DNA from 2 places in the Rheinheimera metallidurans genome. Region 2 is predicted to be linked to the other one. Evidence: riboswitches for the same ligand, from Rfam matches in the RefSeq annotation. Region 2 holds a riboswitch; the other holds the start of a gene.
The links. A riboswitch is a leader RNA that binds a small molecule or an ion and turns the genes downstream of it on or off. The one in region 2 is predicted to bind thiamine pyrophosphate.
Positions count from the first base shown of each region.

Region 1: it holds a riboswitch for thiamine pyrophosphate, as region 2 does, so the genes downstream of both, thiC (phosphomethylpyrimidine synthase ThiC) here and MN199_RS09800 (TonB-dependent receptor) in region 2, are expected to answer to the same signal.

Region 1 covers NZ_JALAHQ010000007.1:47,924-56,270, forward strand. Annotated here, with positions in the region: gene MN199_RS14300 (LysR family transcriptional regulator) at 1-809, shown strand, start outside; gene sbcB (exodeoxyribonuclease I) at 943-2,376, shown strand; gene MN199_RS14310 (DUF4282 domain-containing protein) at 2,411-2,653, opposite strand; TPP riboswitch at 2,800-2,910, shown strand; gene thiC (phosphomethylpyrimidine synthase ThiC) at 3,007-4,791, shown strand; gene thiE (thiamine phosphate synthase) at 4,775-6,307, shown strand; gene thiS (sulfur carrier protein ThiS) at 6,291-6,491, shown strand; gene MN199_RS14330 (thiazole synthase) at 6,494-7,261, shown strand; gene thiH (2-iminoacetate synthase ThiH) at 7,258-8,347, shown strand, end outside.
Region 2 covers NZ_JALAHQ010000003.1:146,697-155,043, reverse strand. Annotated here, with positions in the region: gene MN199_RS09825 (S9 family peptidase) at 1-728, opposite strand, end outside; gene MN199_RS09820 (helix-turn-helix domain-containing protein) at 918-1,100, shown strand; gene MN199_RS09815 (phosphotransferase) at 1,110-1,970, opposite strand; gene pnuC (nicotinamide riboside transporter PnuC) at 1,922-2,551, opposite strand; gene MN199_RS09805 (YkoF family thiamine/hydroxymethylpyrimidine-binding protein) at 2,548-2,796, opposite strand; gene MN199_RS09800 (TonB-dependent receptor) at 2,809-4,893, opposite strand; TPP riboswitch at 4,935-5,031, opposite strand; gene MN199_RS09795 (nidogen-like domain-containing protein) at 5,204-6,034, shown strand; gene MN199_RS09790 (cation diffusion facilitator family transporter) at 6,181-7,074, shown strand; gene mgtE (magnesium transporter) at 7,110-8,347, opposite strand, start outside.

The sequences.
Region 1 (8,347 bases), on a different contig from region 2:
TTGTTGCAGTGTATGAGCAAGGCAGCATCAGCGCAGCAGCGCGGCATTGCTGTGTCGCGCAACCCTCTTTGTCTGCGGCACTGCGTCAATTAGAACAAGAATTAGAGGTAACCCTATTTGTACGTCTATCTAAAGGAGTAACTCCAACGGAAGATGGCGAAAAATTATATGGCCATGCGGGGCGCTTATTAGGGCAATTACAATCACTTAAAGCATCCTTTGTACAACCGGTTGCACGGGTTAAATTTCGGCTGGGGTTAATACGAGCTTTAGGTGTTGAGCGAATGAGCCAGCTACTGCGTGAATTCAGTAACGCGGTACCAGGGTTAGAGCTACATTTGGTTGAACCTACAGATAGCTGTGATGCGCGCATTATTACGCCGCAGTTATTAAAAGCCGGTGAAGCATTTCAACCGATTTGGCACGACAGCTATTTATTAGCCATTCCTTTAGGCTCGGCGCTAAGCTTACAGCAAGAAATACAACTCGACGACTTTGAGCAACTACCACTAATTAAGCGCACACCCTGCGATGCGTGGAACACCATATACCCTGAGCTAATTCGCCGCGGTATAAAGCCCGATTTACGCGCCGATATTCAAACTATTGAGTATGCACTTGGCTTGGTTTCAGCCGGTGTAGGTTGCGCTTTAGTGCCTAACCTTGATTCTTTATTGCAACGACAAGACCTTATATTAAGACCCGTAAACTTGCCGAAGTTAAAACGTGAACTTGGCCTTGCCTATAATAAAAATCATACGTCAGCACCACTTAGTGTATTGCTGCAACTGTGTCAGGCCACGGCATAGCTATATAATAATTTACATTTTACTGCTGGCTTATGGCAAAAACCGTGAGAGTACAATCAGTTGCTGCTACACTGGCTACAACACTGTTATTAATATTATATCTCTGACATTTTTAGACGATGATCAAAATACTATGACCGAACTTGCCAGCTTTTATTTTCATGATTACGAAACTTGGGGTGCTGATCCTAAGCGTGACCGCCCCGCACAGTTCGCAGGTATCCGTACCGATTTAGATTTAAATATTATTAGTGAGCCTGACGTATGGTACTGCCAATTAGCGAATGACTATTTACCTCACCCACAAGCGGCATTAATTACCGGCCTAACACCGCAACTTTGCAATAAAAAAGGTTTAATTGAAACCGAGTTTATGCAACGTATTTTAAGCCGCTTTAGCACACCTAATACCTGCGTGGTGGGTTATAACAATTTACGTTTTGATGATGAAGTAACGCGCCACAGCTTATTTCGCAACTTTTATGAGCCTTATGGCCGAGAATGGCAGCAAGGTAACAGCCGCTGGGATCTTATCGATACGGTTCGCGCCTGTTATGCATTGCGGCCAGAGGGTATTGTGTGGCCGCAGCGTGAAGATGGCAGCCCTAGTTTTAAACTGGAAGAGCTCACTCGCGCCAATGGCTTAGCGCACGAAAAAGCGCACGATGCGCTATCCGACGTTTACGCTACTATCGCCATAGCAAAACTGATTAAAGATAAACAACCCAAGCTATTTCACTACCTATTTAACTTACGTAAAAAGCAAAACGCAGCTGAGTTAATTGATGTTGCTAGCATGGTGCCACTGGTGCATGTTTCGTCTAAGTTTCCGGCCAGTTCTGGTTGTGTTAGCTGGATAGCACCGTTAGCGTTTCATCCAACTAATAAAAACGCCATAATTTGTTATAATTTGCAGGCCGATCCAACACCGTTACTTAATGATGATGTTGCCACCTTGCAACAAAAACTTTATACCAAAACTGCTGACTTAGCCCAAGGCGAACAGCGTTTAGGCCTAAAGCTTATTCATTTAAATAAATGCCCCGTGCTGGCACCCGCAAAAACATTAAGCGAGCAACGCGCAACAGAATTAGGTATTAATCGCGCGCAGTGTTTAGACCATTTAGACTGGCTGCGTCAGCACCCTGTTATTCAAAACAAAGTGATAGAGCTGTATCAGCAGTTAGACGAATACCCTGCCGAGTCTAACCCAGATTATCAGCTGTACAGCGGCTTTATTAGCAACGCCGATAAGCAAAAAATGCAGCAATTACATGAGTTGCCACCAGAGCACCTAGGTAGCTCTGCACCCACTTTCGCTGATGATCGCTTAAATAACCTACTGTTTTTGTATCGTGCTCGCAACTACCCGGCCAGCTTAACCGACAGCGAGCAACAAAAGTGGCAGCGCTATCGTACCGATAAGCTAATGCACGGCTTAGATAAGCCTAACTTAACCTTTGAAGAATTCGGTTTATTGTTAGAGAACCTCGCGCATGAACATGCCAGCGACGAGAAAAAAACAGCAATATTAAAAGCATTATATTTATATGCTGAGAATTTATAACTAAAAAAACACCGGCTTACACCGGTGTCTGTTTTTACTCTTTGTCGGCTAATTTTCTTAAATTATCGTGAATTTTAAATAACACGATAAGTAACTCACACCAAATTCTGACACCAATACTACCAAACACTAAAATACCTAAACCAGACCAAAAACTACCATATGCGGTAAACATGGCCCCTAATCCACTAATTACAACACCAATTAGCATCAGCCAATAAACAAAAGTAATAATTTTTGGTGTTAACATTGAATCGAAAAATAATACATCTCTCATGAGTTTTCCCTTATTGTTATTATTCCACAGGTTAACCTGTCTATAGCACGATATGGCACTAGCAAATTTTCAGCAACTCCGATGAGTCTAGTATTCTTAATTATTTCACAATCTTTGCTTTTTCATTACTTATCACTATAATCCAGCACTACTTGTCGGAGTGCCTAGCTATTTATAGCAGGCTGAGACCGTGAAAACGGGATCCGTTGAACCTGATCAGGCTAATACCTGCGAAGGGAAACAAGGGAAACGCATTATATTACGTAACATCTATCTGTATTGATAAGTTATGTTTATTCTATTGCGCCGCCCACTCCGGACAAGCAACCTCAATTTGCTAACCGGAGCTTGCTATGTCTACTGTACCAACCAATAGTCGTGATTTACGCGCCCACGCTCGGGCTTATATTAATGCGTTACAAGGTGAAACCTTTCCCGGTTCTAGCCGAAGGTATTTGCATTGTTCTATTAGTAACGTACAAGTACCTGTACGTGATATTCACCTTAGCCCTACCAAACAAGCCGACGGCAGCGAATTAATTAACCCTGCACTTTCGGTTTACGACACGTCAGGGCCTTATGGCGACCCGGCACAACAGCTGGACGTACTAAAGGGCTTACCTAAACTACGTTTACCATGGATTAAAGCACGGCAAGACGTAGCCATTTCAAATGTACCCAGCTTTGTTGATATTGCCCTAAACGAGCAAATAACCGAGTTTGAACACCAACCTTTACAAGCCAAAGCCGGCAGTACCGTAACCCAACTGCATTACGCACGCGCCGGTATTATCACTCCTGAAATGCACTACATTGCGTTGCGTGAAAACATGGGCACACAAAGCGATAACGTGCGTACCCACCAAGGTGAAAACTTTGGCGCCAGTACGCCAAAGCAAATTACTGCCGAGTTTGTCCGCAAAGAGGTTGCCGCTGGTCGCGCTATTATTCCACTAAACATTAATCATCCTGAGGCAGAGCCGATGATTATTGGCCGTAACTTTAAAGTAAAAGTAAACGCTAATATTGGTAATTCGTCGGTTAGCTCAAGTATTGAAGAAGAAGTAGAAAAGCTTATTTGGGCAACACGTTGGGGTGCAGACACCGTAATGGACTTATCTACCGGTAGGCGCATTCATCAAACTCGTGATTGGATACTACGCAACAGCCCAGTACCTATTGGCACCGTACCTATTTATCAAGCCCTAGAAAAAGTTAAGGGTGATGTTAGCAAATTAAGCTGGCAGGTATTTTATGACACTCTGGTTGAGCAAGCGGAGCAAGGTGTTGATTACTTTACTATTCATGCTGGCGTGTTAAAAGATCATGTGCCCTTAGCAGCAAAACGCGTAACCGGAATAGTGTCGCGTGGTGGCGCTATTATGGCGCAGTGGTGCCGACTATTTAATCAAGAAAGTTTTTTATATCAACACTTTGAAGAAATTTGTCAGCTGTGTGCTCGCTACGATATTTCACTTTCATTAGGCGACGGTTTACGCCCCGGCAGTATTGCCGATGCCAACGATGCGGCACAGTTTGCTGAACTGCGTACTTTAGGCGAGCTAACAAAAATTGCATGGCGCTATGATGTGCAAGTGATGATAGAAGGCCCTGGCCATGTACCTATGCAGCTTATTCAAGAGAATATGACCGAGCAGCTAAAACACTGCCATGAAGCACCGTTTTATACGCTTGGGCCATTAACCACCGATATTGCTCCGGGTTATGATCATATTACCTCAGGCATTGGTGCGGCGATGATCGGCTGGTTTGGTTGTGCCATGTTATGTTACGTCACGCCGAAAGAGCATTTAGGACTGCCGAACAAAGAAGATGTCAAACAAGGCCTTATCGCTTATAAAATTGCGGCCCATGCCGCAGACTTAGCCAAAGGGCATCCGGGTGCACAACTACGTGACAACGCATTGTCTAAAGCCCGTTACGAGTTTCGCTGGAAAGATCAATACAATTTATCTTTAGATCCGTTCACAGCTAAAGCCTACCACGATGAAACGCTAGGCCATGAAGGCGCTGACGATGAGCAATTTTGTTCAATGTGTGGGCCAAAGTTCTGCTCTATGCGCTTAAACCAGCAAATTCAACAGCAAGAGGCACAAACTGATGCCACAGCAAACTAACCCTTTAACTAAACCGATAGTCTGGACTGTCGCTAGCTCAGATAGCGGCGGTGGCGCCGGCATTCAGGCCGATTTACATAGTTTTAAAGCATTAGAGTGCCATGGCTGTAGCGTTATTGCTGCTATTACGGCGCAAAATAGCGTAGGCATTACGGCTTATGAATGTGTCAGCCCTGCGTTATTTCTAGCGCAGTTAAACTGCTTGCTAGAGGATATGCCACCGCAGGTAATTAAAATTGGTTTAATCCCAAACAGTAATTTTTTAGCACAGTTGTCACTCTGGTTAACCCAACACAAATCGGCCTACCAATTTAAAGTGGTAGCCGATCCTGTATTTAGCAGTAGTACGGGCGCCTGCTTTATCGAACAAGGTTTGTTGACTATTTGGCGGCAACAGCTATTACCTCTAATTGACCTAATTACACCTAATTTACCCGAATTAGCCTTGCTTAGCGATTTACCCAAACAAAGTATAGCCCAGCAAGTTACCCAGCTGTTTACTTGGGGCACCACAGCGGTGCTAGTGACAGGTGGTCATGATACTAGTACCCTTGATGTGATTGATAGGCTGTATGTCAACAAGTCAGAATTAACCACGCAACCAATACTCAGTCTATATAATTCACGCTTAAATACGGTTCACACTCATGGTACAGGTTGTGTATTAGCCAGTAGTATTGCAGCAGCATTAGCGCAAGACTATCCATTAACAGATGCAGTTATCCTAGGTAATGCTAGTGTGCAACATGCATTAAGCGCGGCTTATGCAACGGGAAAAGGTGCGGGTTGCGTACAACTTAACTCTTGGCCGGTTAAGGTAGAGAGCTTTCCCCGTTTAAATGTACGCGATAATTTAACCTCAACAGCACCTTTTGCCGCAATGCAGCGCCCTATCGGTCTTTATCCAGTGGTTGATAATAGCGATTGGCTACAAGATTTAGCACCTTATGGCGCCGATACCCTACAGCTACGCATTAAAGCTGGCAGTAACATGGAAATAGAACAGCAAATAACAACGGCGGTTGCACTAAGCCGAAAACATAACCTGCAGCTATTTATTAACGATTACTGGCAACTTGCAATCAAGCATAACGCTTATGGTGTGCACCTTGGCCAAGAGGATTTGCAAACTGCAGATCTTGAGGCAATAAGAACTGCAGGTTTACGCTTAGGTGTATCGACACACAGTTACTTAGAACTGCTAACGGCGATTGAACTGCAGCCCTCATACATTGCACTTGGCCATATTTTCGCTACCGATACAAAAAAAATGCCGTCTAAGCCCCAAGGGTTAGTGAAGTTGGCGCGCTATGCCAGTTTGTGTCAGCACATACCAACAGTAGCAATAGGTGGCATTAACGAGGGAAAGTTGTTGGCGGTGTTAAGTACCGGTGTTGATGGAGTCGCTGTTGTGTCAGCAATTACCGCTCAACCACAGCCAGCACAAGCCTTTATTCAGCTAAAACGCCTTATCGAACAGCATGCTAGTGAGAATTACAATGCAAATTACGCTTAACACGACCGAACTAACGGTAGCTGAAAGTATAACAGTACAGCAGCTGCTCAATGCACAAGATATCTCTGAAGTAGGCTTAGCCATAGCGATTAATAATACAGTATTAGCTAAACGCTTATGGCCGGCGCACCAGCTGCAGCAAAATGATGCGCTACAGCTATTTCAACTAGTTACCGGAGGTTAACCATGTTATGTATTGCCGATAAAACTTTCGACAGCCGCTTGTTACTTGGTAGCGGTAAGTTTTCTAGTAGCCAATTAATGCAACAAGCCGTTGCAGCAAGTGGTTGCCAACTCGTTACCTTAGCAATGAAACGACTTAACCTCGCGCTTAAACACGATGATTTACTCACGCCACTACGCGAGTTAGGGGTACAGCTATTACCTAATACCTCTGGTGCAAAAAATGCAAAAGAAGCCATATTGGCCGCCCAGCTGGCTCGCGATGCCTTAGACACTAACTGGTTAAAACTAGAAATACACCCAGATCCACGCTATTTGATGCCAGACCCGATTGAAACCCTAATTGCCGCTAAAGAATTAGTGAAACAAGGTTTTATTGTTCTACCCTACTGCAGTGCTGATCCTGTGTTATGTAAACATCTGGAAGACGCAGGCTGCGCCGCAGTTATGCCACTAGGTGCCGCTATTGGCTCAAACCAAGGTTTACAAACTCGTGCCATGCTAGAAATTATTATTCAGCAAGCCGCTATACCGGTCATCATTGATGCCGGCATTGGCGCACCATCTCATGCCGCAAATGCATTGGAACTTGGCGCGTCAGCCGTTCTGGTGAATACAGCAATAGCCTGCAGTAATGACCCTGTCGCTATGGCCAACGCGTTTCGACTGGCCTGCATGGCTGGTTCTGCCGCCTACCAAGCGGGCATCGCCACCCCATATCAACATGCAATGGCAACGAGCCCATTAACTGCCTTTTTGGATCAACTATGAGCTTTTACCATAAATGGCAAACAATAGACTGGCAAAGTTTACAACTGCAAAGCCGAGTATTTAGTGCCGCAGATATACAAGCGGTTATAAGCAAACAACGTTTAACTCTTGTTGATTTACAAGCGCTGCTATCGCCCGCAGCCGCTGCGTTTTTACCGCAACTGGCAAGCAAAGCGCAACAAGTTACTCGTCAGCGCTTTGGCGCAACAGTGCAACTATATGCACCACTGTATTTATCCAACCTCTGTGCTAACGAATGCACTTATTGTGGTTTTTCGCTTAGCCAAAAAGTAAAAAGACGTACGCTCAATCTTGCTGAAATAGAACAAGAATGCCAAGCCATTAAGGCTATGGGTATTGAGCAGGTACTTATTGTTACCGGCGAGCATGAAAACAAGGTAGGTATCGCGTATTTCCGCAATGTTTTACCGCTAATTCGGCGCTACTTCAGTACAGTACAACTTGAGGTTCAACCTTTAAGTACTGACGAATACACTGAATTAAAATATTTAGGCGTAGACGCTGTCATGGTATATCAAGAAACCTATAACCAAAGCGCATACCAAAGCCATCATTTAAGAGGCAACAAAACTGACATTGCATGGCGATTAAACACACCCGATCGGATTGGTAATGCTGGTATAGATAAAATAGGTATAGGTATTTTATTAGGCTTGTCCGACTGGCGAACCGATGCAATATTGTTAGCTCAACATTTACAATACTTACAACACCAATACTGGCAAAGTCGTTATAGCTTATCTGTGCCCAGAATACGCCCTTGTAGTGGTGGTATTGAAACGCCTTTAGCCATCAGTGACAAAGAGTTAGTACAACTTATCTGCGCGTTTCGCTTGTTCTCACCCGAGTTAGAAATAAGCCTATCAACTCGTGAATCTGCGGTATTCCGTCAGCACGTTATTCCGTTAGCAATTACCAGCATTAGTGCCGGCTCAAAAACCCAGCCAGGTGGTTATAGTGTTGCACCAGATAGCCTTGAACAATTTAGTATCGATGATGACCGAACGGTGGTTCAGGTAGCTGAGGCGTTGAAAAACCAAGGAATACAACCGGTTTACAAAGATT
Region 2 (8,347 bases):
TTATCTTTTTCCTCATAGACTTGACGAGCACTGGCAACATCGTTGCCTAGTGTATGCTGTAATACCTGGGTACTAAGTAAGGTAGCAGGGTCATTTTTAACCACATATAACGTTTTGCTATCTTTAGCCCAAGCAATGCTGCTAGATAAGCCAGTTAACTGATCGGGTAAATCTTTTCCGGTGCGTAAGTCACGTATTTTCAAGGTGTATTGACGTCTGCCATTAGTGTCGTCGACATAGGCCAGTAAATTTTGGTCAGGACTAACACGCATATTCGCCACCTGATAAAAATCTTTACCAGCGGCCAATACGTTTACATCTAGCATCACCTGCTCGGTGCCGTCTTTTAACGATTTACGCAGATATATTGGATACTCTTTGCCGGTATCAAAACGGGTGTAATAGCTATAATCGCCTTTATTGTAGGGCACTGAGCTATCGTCCTGTTTAATCCGGCCAATAATCTCATCGGTAAGCTTGTCAGTTAACGCTTGATAACCAGCACTATATTGTGCGAAATAGTCGTTTTCGCGCTGCAAATAATCTAATACTGTTGGTGAAGTGCGGCTGTCGTCACGTAGCCAATAATAAGGATCTGGTCGGTCACCATTGGCTGAGGTTACAGTGTAGGGTTGTTGTACGGCAATCGGCGCGGTGAGTTCTGCTGCGGTTAGCCAGAAGCTGCTTAAACTGCTTAAGCACAGCAGAGCAATAGTATGTTTACGCATTAGTTTTCTCTCAAAATAAGGCAGGCAGAAAAACTAACATAATCATTACAATAAACCAAATTTGCACAGCGTAAAAAGTGTAACTGAGTATATTTATACATAGATATTATACGCCGCTTTATTTAATCTATTCACAAATGGCTGGTTTTAAGCTATTACTTTAAACTTATTATAAACAGGGAAAATGACATGGCGTTAATGACGGTTGAGCAGGTAGCAGAATTTTTAGGTGTACAAGCAATAAGAGTTGAACGTTTAGCAAGGGAAAACTTGCTTGTACCCGCAGAGAAAGATACCGCAGGTAAACCATTATTCAATGCCGATGACGTAAAGCGATATAAAACACTAGCAGAGCGCTTAGGCGGATTATAACGCTAGCAATTATTCTACGTGTTGCAAGCGCTGCTGCCAGCGCTTGGCCTGCGCTTCATAACCGGGAACCGCTAAGTACCATAACCAGCAAAAGCCGCAGTAAAGTTGTTTTGCTAAAAATAACTTGCTACGCAGTGGCTCTAACAATTCAGCTAAACCGCGATAGCCCACATATTCCGCTAACATTAACTGTTCTTGCTGCTCGGTCAAATTAAAATGTAAACTTACCGCCGCTAGATCAAGACTACTATCAGCTAATTGGCTGTATTCAAAATCAAGTAGCCAGAGCTTGTCTGCTGCGAACAACAAATTACCCGCATGTAAATCTAAATGACATAACACAATGTCAGTCGATAATAACTGTAGCTTTGTCGCAGCTCGCTGTAATGCTGCCAATAACAACGGCTCTATAACGAATGTGGTTGGCACGGCCTTAATTAGCTGCTGTAAATATCTGGGGTATTCAAGTTGCGGTGTTTGTACCGACAATTGATGAAAGGCAGCAAGTGCAGTTAATAGTAAGGTTGAACCGTGCTGGGTATAATCAAAAGCCACACCGTTTGGAATATACTCGCTTAACATAACTTGATAATGATTATTTAAACAAAGCGGTGCAGGTGCTAACCCCTTTGCCGCAGCTGCGTGCTGACAGCGTAGTTCTTGATGTCGACAGATATCAGAGCCGACCGGATAACTACGCAGCACATATTCACCGAGCGCAGTGCTTACATAAAAACTTTGGTTACTTTCGCCCTGAGATAAAGCACGGACTTTTAACGGCGGTTGGCTAACAAAAAATTCTAGCCGCTGACATAAGCGCGTTACATGCTCAATTTCATGGTCGGCTGCTGTTGATAATGACTGCGCCATATAAAGTACCCTGCAATTGCAATAACCGTATACAGCATAAACAAGCCAGTAAGAAAATACAGGTGTTTTTGTGCATAAATATAAATTGATACCGCGTCTATCACCACCCAATATAACCAATTGGATACCAGCTTACGAGCAACCAATAAAGTTGCCATCACACTAAAAGCAGTGGTTTGCGCATCAATATAAGCAAAGTCGGCCTGGGTATAGTTGTGCATTACCACGCCTAGCACCCAGCCTGCTATTGCCGTAATAACAATTAAGCCCAAATGCCGTTGCCAATGCCATTCATACACCGGCCCGCGAGTATCCGGCGCTGCTTGGCGTAACTGTTGCCAACGCCACCAGCCATAAAGTGCCATACCGGCATAATACAACTGCAAAATGGCATCCGACAACAATGCCGACTGCCACATAACATGAGTAAATAGCACAGTGCTTAGTAACGCCGCTGGCCAACACCATAAACTTTGTTTTAGCGCCAGTATCACGTAGGCTAACGCCAATAGCGTTGCTATCAGCTCAATGCTGTGCATAAGTTGCCATTGCTCGATAGCCTGCGAGATAAGCTGGTTCATGGCCGTAAGTCACCGTGTAAAAATTTACAAACAAAAATCACTTTACCGTACTTTTCATATGACCATTTAATACATGCCTGTAAGGCATGCATAACGTCATCATATTCGCCAAATAACTGCGTGCTTAACGTGTTGGTTAACACTAAAATTGACGGATACTGATTTAACTGATCAATAAAATCTTTAATTGGAGTGAGATAATCATCCGCTAATGGATAGCTACTTATTTCTACAGTTAATTTCATGTTTATCTCCAATTAAAATTGATAGCTAGCGCTAACGCCAATGCGGCGGGGTTCAGCAAATTGCTCGTAAGTATGCGCCTCGTAGCCATCGCGGGGGTCATTGCCAAAGTAAAAACCACGTACACCAATGTCTTTATCTAGCGCGTTGCGGCTCCACAGGGCTAAATTCCATTGCTCTAACTGATAACTTAAGCGCAGATTAACTAACTCGTAACGTGACGAGCGCGCGCTATGGCCGTCAGAATAAAAGAACTCATCTTTGCCTTGCAGGCTAATATTGAAGGTTAGTGGCTCAGTGATATACCAATCAGCAGCAACGCTGTATTGAAACCGTGGTGCTTGCGCTTGCTCGCGCCCGGTAAAATCGTCGCCAGCAATGGTCGTGTAATTACCTAGCTTAGTTTTAAGCCAGCTTGCACTAATAAACACAGCTAAGTGTGAATTTACCTGGATACGGTTTTCCATTTCAATACCGTAGTTACGGCCACTACCGGCGTTATCAATAAAACCGGAAAACTCTGGGCCGCTATTCGGGTTTAGCCAGCCTTTAACTTGCATATCATCACGCCACATATAAAACGCAGCTACACGCGCAACCACGCTTTGATCTAAAGCACTGCCTTTTACACCAAACTCGGCGTTGTATAGCGTTTCAGGGGCAAAACTGGCTTTGGTTTGTAGTGCAGCTAAATCGTTATCTTTCGCTTTAGACAAGGCTTCGCCGTTAACACCACCAACCTTATAACCGCGCGATGCTAATAAATAAATTAAGGCTTGTTGATTAACTTGATAGTTTAAACTGAGTTTTGCGCCCCACATAGTATCGTGGTTCTGGATCTGATTACCGCTGGTATCGGCATAGTCATCATCATAACGTTCAGCGCGTAAACCTGTAATTACACTCCAGCCTGGGTTTAACGGTGTAGTTAATTCAGCATAGGCAGCTAAATTCCGCCGTATTAGTTCGTTATCAAACTGACGATTTTTGTGAAAAACAATACGCGTTAAATCAAACTGTTTATTAGCTGCGTAAATACCAAACACCCAATCGCTATTACCAAGCTTACCTTCGGGTGTAGATACCAGACGATAATCAACGCTTAGCTGCTCACGATCACGTAAATAGCGATCAGTTGATATATATTCATCTGGATGAATACCCGCATAAGCCCAGTCTTCGTCAAAACCATAATCGCTATTTGCATCTAACCAACTAATTTGACCAAACGCGGTAAAATATTCAGCACCGGTATATTCAGCTTGCAGCGCTAAGGCTTTACTACGAATTATATCTTGGCCAGGTTCATCTGATAGCGTAGTGCGATTATTGTCTAACGAGAACGCATCGAAGCCATTATCTTGATCAACTAAATGCGTAACTAATTGCAGCATTAAATGCTGATTAACCTGATAGCGTAATTTAAAGCGTGCCGTAAATTCGTCAATATTGTTGGTGTCATTACGGTTTAAGTAGCCATTTTCAATAAAGCCGTCTGAGGTTTGCTGTTCTAACGCTAGGCTAAAACCTAGGCTGTCGTTGATGGCATTACTAAACAAGCCGGCTAATTGGTAACTATCATAGTTCGCCAACGTAGCACTAAACTTACCTTCAGGCGCTATGGATGGCCCTTTGGTTGTTAAATTTAGCATACCGGCCAACGCATTAGCACCAAAACGGGTTGCTTCAGGGCCACGAAAAACCTCTATTTGCGCAATATCATGTATTGCGCTAATGCCCATACCTGAGTAATCAATGCCATCAATTAACACCCCAACTGACGGGTTAATAGTATCGGAGTATTCGCTACGCTCACCCACGCCACGTACTTGCAAATAACGACCGCGAGACGCGCCGGACGTATAGTTAACATTGGCAAACTGGTGTAGTAAATCATCAAGGTGCTGTGCTGAAGTTCGTTTAACGTCATCGTCAGTAAGCACGGCAATACTACCCGAAAGTTGCTGAACGGAATGACGACGAAAGTCACCTTGCACTTCAATGCGTTCTAGCGACGCAGCATCAAGGTTGATTTGCTCCGCAGTAGCTACTACAGGAATAGCCATTGTCAGCGTGATTAAACTAGGTATAAAACGCATTTTTGTATGAGTCTCCAAAACAACATAGAGATCACACCAGCATGAGGAGTTAGCACCATCCCTCCGCCGGTATAATCCGGATCAGGTTCATAGGGTTCGCCTTTCGGCATCTCAGCAATTGCACCCCTTGGTTGCGCGGCAAGTGTAGAGCTTTTCTAGATTAACTGCAATCGTAGGAAAAACTGACAGCTAATTTTACATATCTTGTTGTTAACAATTAATATCCAACTGAAAAACATAGAGTAATTTATTGGCATACTTCATGCTTTAGTAAAATAACAATTAAAATGGTTAAGTGTTGGAGATTAAAATGTTAAAAAAATTACTTTCAACTGGAATTCTCGCCTTGTCATTAAGCGCCCCAGCATTTGCTGGCGCCATTATTACTGGTTTTAACGATAATACATTACCGGGTAACGATGACGGCTCTACTGGGCTAGTGTCTATTGGTTTTAACGTAAACTTTTTCGGTTTAGTATTCAGTGATTTGTATGTAAACAACAACGGTAACGTGACGTTTGATAGCCCAATCTCTGCTTACACCCCTTTTGACTTAACCTCAACTGGACAGCAAATTATTGCGCCTTTTTTCGCAGACGTAGATACTCGCAATGCTGGTGAGCTAGTCACTTACGGCCAAGGCCAGCTTAACGGCTTTAACGCTTTTGCCGTAAACTGGCTTGATGTTGATTACTATTTCAGCGATTCAACGCATACTAACTTTAATAGCTTTCAGTTAATTTTAGTCGACAGAAGTGATATTGCTGCAGGTGATTTTGACATCATTTTTAACTACGACAATATTATGTGGGAAGCCGGAACTGCCAGTGATTCAGATGAAAACGGTTTAGGTGGCTCATCTGCTCGTGCTGGCTTTTCCAACGGCACAAATAATCCAGGTACGTTTTATGAATTAGCGGGCTCTGCGGTCAACGGTGCCTTCTTAAACTCAGGTATAAATTCATTAATTAATAATCGTTACAATAGCGATATCGATGGTCGTTACGTTTTTACTGCGCGTAACGGTAACATTGTTGTTGACCCTACACCTAATCCAGTGCCAGAGTCTGGTTCTGTGATTTTGTTAGCCTCAGGTTTAATGCTTCTTGGCGGCAGAAAGTTACTTAAAAAAAGCGTATAGCAATACCCAAGCGCTGCTGATGGTGCCTTAACGCCTCAGCAGCGTTTTATTACCTTGTGTTTTTACCGCTTTTACTTCAACGCATGACATTGCGAAATAGCTACTCTACACTGCAACAATATACTGACTATTTGCGACTCATCTCTATGCTAAACCTGCGCCCTCGCCAACTATTATTACTGTCTTTATTAGCTGCCTTTGTCACCATGGCGCTAAAAACCTTAGCTTGGTACATTACCGGTTCAGTTGGCTTTTTATCTGATGCTATTGAATCAGTGGTTAATGTCGCCGGCGCTGGTTTTGCGCTCTTTATGGTTACACTAGCAAGACGCCCCGCTGATGACAGCCACCCTTATGGTCACAGTAAAGCGGAATACTTATCAGCAGCTTTTGAAGGCGGCATGATACTGCTTGCTGCATTTGCTATTTGTATTACTGCCATTGAGCGCTTAATAAACCCGCAACCTATTTCTACTCTGGGCATAGGTACCGCATTTACGGTATTGGCGAGTTTAATTAACTTGGCTATCGCGCTGTTATTGTTGCGTGGTGGCAAACAGCATAATTCACCCGCGTTAGAGGGCGACGGTAAACATTTAATGACCGACGTATGGACTACGGTAGGTGTGATTATTGGTGTAGCGCTAGCCGCAGTAAGCGGTTATAGCTGGCTTGACCCTTTAGTGGCTATTGCCGTGGCGCTGCATATTGTGTACGAAGGGTATGGCATTTTGTTTCGTGCGGCAAATGGCCTAATGGATAAGGCTCTGCCTGATGAAGACATTGCTAAAATTGAACAGACGCTAGCAGCGATCGGCGGCCCGGAAGTTAGTTTTATTCATCTGCGCACTCGAGCTGCAGCCACACTACAATTTGCCCAAACCGATATGCAGGTTCCAGCACACTGGACGGTAGAAAAAGCCCATAAGTTAGCAGACGAAGCTGAAATTGCGTTGCTACAGCTTGGTATTGAGTTAGTTGTCCACGTTGAACCCAAAGAACTTGCTAACGGCGTCACTGCGTATAAAGTACCAACATAGCGGCGATTATTTTAGCCGCTATGTTGGTACTATAATTACAACCCCAGATACCAAGTAGCAATAGAGAAGTACAGCACTACCCCAGCTACGTCGGCGATAGAGGTAATAAGTGGCCCACTTGCTGTTGCTGGGTCAAGGTTAAACCGGCTTAGTAAAAATGGCAGTGATAAACCAATTAAACTACCTACCATCACGACAAACATCATGGTTATCGCCACCACTATCGCAATATCATAACCACCGCGCCACCAGCCTAAGCCAACAACGGCTGCGGCCATAGTAAAACCCAGCAAGCCTGCAACTAAACATTCTTTGCCCAGCAGTGCACCCCAGTCACGCATTTTAATATCGCCGGTAGCTAATGCCCGTACCATTAACGTGCCCGATTGTGCCCCCGCATTACCGCTACTACCAATTAGCAGTGGCAAGAAAAATAACAATGCTAAATGAGCAGAAATTGTGCCTTCAAAATAAGCGATACCCGCACCAGAGAAAATATTACCAAATACCAATATTACTAACCACAGCACGCGCTTACGATACAACAGCATAATGCTGGCATCTTTTACACTGCTTTCTAGCTTGCCGATGGTCGCATTTTTGTGAAAGTCTTCTGTAGCCTCTTCTTCGGCAACGTCCATCGCGTCATCGTAGGTAACAATACCCACCATTTGCTCTTGGTTATTAATAATGGGCAGTGCTAATAAGTCGTACTTCGCAATAAGCGCCGCAACCTCTTCTTGCGGCATATCGACGCTGGCGCAAATAGGATCTTGGTTCATCAATTCGATAATTGGCATCGATACTGGCGCAAGAATAAGATCGCGCAACGACACAACACCTATAAGCTTACGATGATGATCTACTACATAAGCAAAATAGATGGTTTCTTTGTCCGGTGCTTCACGACGTAACGATTCAAGCGATTGCGCAACCGTTAAGTCCGTCGCTAAAATAGCGTAGTCCGATGTCATAATCGAACCGGCCGTACCTTGCTCATGAGCGGTTAAACGCAATAAGTCTTCACGCTCAGCTTGCGCCAAGGCTGGCAGTAACGTTTCACGTTGCTCGTCACTTAACCGGTGAAACAGCGCCGCCCGTTCATCCGGCGGCATTTGCCGAATAATCGGCGCTAATTTACGCCTACTGATACGAATAGATAAATTAACCTGCTCTTCTGGTGGCAGGTAGCCAAACACCTTGGCCTGTTCAGCACGGGGAAATACCGTTAATAGCGTCCATAAATCGCTGGTCTCAAACTCAACCAAAGCAG